DNA from 2 places in the Micromonospora sp. CNZ322 genome. Region 2 is predicted to be linked to the other one. Evidence: riboswitches for the same ligand, from Rfam matches in the RefSeq annotation. Region 2 holds a riboswitch; the other holds the start of a gene.
What was found. Region 2 has a riboswitch for cyclic di-AMP ahead of FB453_RS04745 (coiled-coil domain-containing protein). Riboswitches for the same ligand answer to the same signal wherever they lie in the genome.

Region 1 (2,198 bases), on a different contig from region 2:
GTCCGAGCACGACCAGCCGGTCGTCGGGGGCGAGGGCCTGCGCGACCTGCTGGGCGAAGCCCGCGAAGGAGTACGCCGGCAGCGGCGACGCCCAGCCGTGGCCGGCGAGGTCCGGTGCCAGCCACCGCCCGGGCCAGTGCTGCTCAAGGTACGGGGCCCAGGGCAACCACACGTCCCCGGTCGCTCCCATGCCGTGCAGCAGCAGCAGAACCGGCCTGCGGCCGGCGTGACCACCCGTCTTCTCCACCACGGCCGCAGTCTCCCACGGTTCACGGCCAGGTACGAGAGCCGTCGATGACGGACCGCGCTGACAAACGCCGCGGGCGCCGGCCCCTTGTGGGAGACGGTGCCCGCGGCGGTCAGCGTGCCCGGGTCAGGCGGAGTAGCCCCGGCTGGTGATCCAGTTGGCCAGGTCGATCGTGGTGATCCAGTACGACGGGTCGGCCGGGTTCGCCGAGTCGGCGATCCGTACGGTGCGACCGTTGTCCTTGTAGCCCACCACGGCGATGTAGTGCCCGCCGCCGTAGGAGTGCCAGCCGCCGTCGGTGTCGGTGGCGTCCCCGACGACGTTGGCCACCACGCCCCGGCCGTCGGTGATGGCCTTCACCACGTCGGCCTGGAGGCGGTCCATCTGTGCCGGGCTGGGCGCGCCGGGGAACATCCGGGTCCGGTACGGGGAGCCCTTCACCTCGGCGTTGAGCACCCGGGTGGTGTCCTCGGCCGAGTTGGTGCCCATCTCGGTGGTGCCCAGCTCGGCGCCGAGCTGCTCCTGGGTGCGGTCGATGCCGGCGGCGCTGAGCGCGTTCCGGGTGGCCGCCGGGCCGCAGTTGTAGTACGTGTTCTGCGCCTCGTAGTCGTAGTCGAGCACCTTGGTCGCGGGCGGCTTCGGCCGCTCTGGCTTCCGGGTCAGGTCGGGGTTGCTGCTGGCCTTCGCGGCGGGCGACGCGGCGCTGGTGGCCGGGGCGGCCGTGGTCGGCACGGCGCTGGCCGAGGGGGACGCGTCCCGAGCCTCGCCGCGGGAGGCGGCGACGTCGCTGCGCATCTCGGCGACAGTGGTCGCGGTGCGCTGGCCGGCCGGGGCGTCGTCGGCAGTGGTGAGCAGGGCGCCGGTGGTGGTGGCGATCGCGAGGGCCGCGGCGGAGGCGGCGACGATCTGGTACGGGCGCTCGGTGGCGAGACGGCGGAGCTGACGCTGCAGGGTGTGCTTCACGGGGTCCTCCACGGATCGGGGGGAGAGCGGCACCCGGGGCCGGACCGGCATCCGGGCAGGCGCCAGCGCGCGGACCGTGGTCCGCGGATGGTGAACCGCTCAGGGGAACGCCCGGCGCGGCCGGGCGGGGAAGGCGATGACCCGGGAGGTCAGCTCACCGTGACTGGACGAATGAGCGGGTGCACCGCCGCGCCGTGGAGGCGAGGGAACAACCGAGGGGTGGAAAGGTGCTGCACGAGGATGGGACTCCTTCCGACACCGCCTACCGGGTTAGCTGACGGATTCGGGCGGGAAGACGCCCTACCGCGGGCCGTGGCTCGCGGATTCACCCCGGACTTACTGGTGGGTCCCCGGTTCGTTGATCACGATTAAGCGGGTCGATGCGGCGTCGCGTCTTGCGATCGGTTACCGCACCGGACGGGACGACACTACTGGCGTCTCAACCCCCTGCCAAGCCAGGTTCACCTGCGTAAACCCCCATCGGCGCGACAATTTCTGCGTGTATTGGCGATGATGTGACTCGATGGGACAACCGGTTACGGCGACGCCTGCGGGCGACAACCGGACAGGCCGCAAAAAACGCGACCACAATCGCGGGAACAATCCCGCCGATCGTGCCGGCCGTCCCATTTCGCGATCAGGTGACCGGCCTCACATCACGGATTGGGCTCAACCCACCCGGGCCGGGCGCCACCGTGCCACGACGGCGGGACGCAGCGCCCCGGCCACCGTGCGGCGCGCGGGGACCAGGGTCGGGCGGAGCCGGGCCGCCGCCGCGTACGCCTCCTCGGCGAGGGCACGAGCCGACTCGGCGGCCAACTCCGCGTCGCGCCAGGCGGCCCGCTCACGGTCGGCGGCCACCTGGTAGTCGGCCAGCCGCGCATCCCGGACCACCCGGCTGATCAGCACCTCCTGCTCGACCGGGTGTCGCCGGGGATCCCAGCCGCGCCGGTGCCCGAACACGTCGCCGAGCTGCGCCATGGTCAGG
Region 2 (2,198 bases):
CGCTCTTCTGTAGCGACCAGTCGCAGGCGCGGCCCTTCGGGTGCTCCCACGGCCCGCCAGGGCGGTAGCAGCCGACGAACCGGTTGAAGCCGGCCGCCTTGACCTCCTTGTACGCGTGCAGCGTGCGCGGCGTGATGCAGCCGGACGTGGTGGGGTCGTTCTCGCTGCACGACTGGGGCTTCCAGTCACCGTCGGCCGTGCGACCCGGGCCGATCTTCGCGACCTTGGAGGTGGCATCCACCAGGCCGCCGGTGAAACCCTTGCCGCCGACGAGGGAGAGCGCCTTGTCGGCCTCGCTCTTGCGCTTCGCCATCAGGGCGGTCTGCTTCTGCTGCTCGCGGACCTCGGTGTCGAGGGCCAGCTTGGCCTGCTCGGCGCGGGCCTTCACCTCGTTGACCTCGGAGAGCTTCTTCTCGTTGACCATGTTCATCTCGTCGAGCATCCCGGCGCGCTGGACGAACGAGTCGGGAGCATCGCTCTCCAGCAGCATCGCGACCGCGCCGATCCGGCCGGTCCGGTACGCCTGGGCGGCGATCTGCCCGACCTGTGGGGCCAACGCGTCCAGGTCGGCCTTTGCCCGGTCGACCTCTGCGGCCAACTCGCCCTGCCGCTTCTTGGACTTGTCCAGCTTGGACTTTGCGGCGGAGTAGTCGCGGTTGGCCTGCTCGATGACGTCGTTGAGCAGCTTGGGCTCGCCGTCCTCCTCGTGCCCGGACGGTGTGGGGGTCGTCGGGGCGGCGTGCGCCGGGAGCGGCCCGGCGAGCACGGTCAGTGCGGCGATCACGGCCACCACGGGAGTCAACCAGCGGCGTAGGGGTGCCGTCACAATGTTCCCTTCCGTCGACCGCCGACCGGGTTAGCTGACGGGTTCGGGGCGGAAGTGGCCCCTACCGCTGACGCGGATTCACCCCAGGCACCTGGGTCCCCGGCTCGCCGGCTGGCGATTGGGCGGTGGCACCGCAGGCGCCGCTTCGCGCCTTCATCGGTAACCGGCAGCGAGGTTACCCGAGAGTCGACCGGGTGAGCTACGCCTGGATGCCGACCAAAAGCGTCATTTCGCCATAGCGTTGAGTGACCAGTGACGCGGTTCTCAGGGTGGATGCCCGATCTGGTCACGCTGAGGAGTGTCACCATGCCGTATCCGTGCTCCTGTTCGACTCCGGCCACCGGTCGGTGGCCTCGGATGGGGGTGCGGTCCGCGTCCGGGCCGGCTCGTCGGAGCTGGCCGTTCGCGGTGAGCTGAGTGCGGCCAGTGCCTCGCTGCGGTCCGGCTGGGGCCGGGGCGCGGGAGCGTCGGTGGATGCCGTGGCAGCTGTACGCCCGGCGGCGGTCACCACCGCGGCCAGCCCGGTGGTCAGCGGCACGGCAGCGATCAGACCGAGGGTGGCGACTGCGCTGCGGACGATCTCCTGCGCGAGGAACTCACTGGTGAGGATCTGCCCGATCGGTCGCGAGTCGGCGGTGAGCAGGAGCAGCAGGGGCAGTGACGCGCCTGCGTACGCCAGCACGATGGTGTTGACAGTGGAGGCGATGTGCGCGCGGCCTACCCGGGTGGCGGCACGGTACAGCTGCAACCGGGTCAGCCCGGGGTTGGCGTTCGCCAGTTCGGTGACGGTGGCCGCCTGGGTGACCGTCACGTCGTCGAGCACCCCGAGCGATCCGATGATGATCCCGGCGAGCAGCAGGCCGTGCAGGTCCACGTCGCCCTGGAACATTGACAGGGTGGTGGCGTCCTCGCTGCCGAAGCCGGTGAGGTGGGTCGCGGCCGTGGCGATGGTGGCGAGCACGCCGGTCAGCACGAGGCTGCCCAGGGTGCCGAGCACCGCGACCGAGGTCTGTGCGGTGACCCCGTGGGTCAGATAGAGCACCACGAACATGATCAGGGCCGCACCGACCACCGCCACCAGCAGCGGTGGTTTGCCGGCGCTGATGCCCGGCAGCACGAAGGTGAGCAGGATGGCGAAGCTGGCGGCCAGTCCGGCGAGCGCGGCCAGGCCTCGCCACCGACCGAACGCGACGATCGCGGCCGCGAAGATCACCGCCAGCCACACCATCGGGGTGCCGCGTTGGTGCTCGGCGATGTTCCAGTTGCTGGTGGTGGGATCGGTCGGGTCGGCCAGCTCGACCAGGATGACCTCGTCGCCGACGTCGACCCGGGGTGCGCCGGGCCCGTCGGGCACCGGTGTCCGTACCTGCTG

Region 1: linked by a shared signal. The riboswitch ahead of FB453_RS16705 (C39 family peptidase) and the one ahead of FB453_RS04745 (coiled-coil domain-containing protein) in region 2 are both predicted to bind cyclic di-AMP.

The regions. Positions count from the first base shown of each region.
Region 1 is NZ_VITD01000006.1:176,250-178,447, reverse strand. Features, by position in the region: gene FB453_RS16710 (alpha/beta fold hydrolase) at 1-250, opposite strand, end outside; gene FB453_RS16705 (C39 family peptidase) at 374-1,222, opposite strand; cyclic di-AMP (ydaO/yuaA leader) riboswitch at 1,455-1,595, opposite strand; gene FB453_RS16700 (hypothetical protein) at 1,880-2,198, opposite strand, start outside.
Region 2 is NZ_VITD01000001.1:1,018,137-1,020,334, reverse strand. Features, by position in the region: gene FB453_RS04745 (coiled-coil domain-containing protein) at 1-826, opposite strand, end outside; cyclic di-AMP (ydaO/yuaA leader) riboswitch at 831-961, opposite strand; gene FB453_RS04740 (YibE/F family protein) at 1,128-2,198, opposite strand, start outside.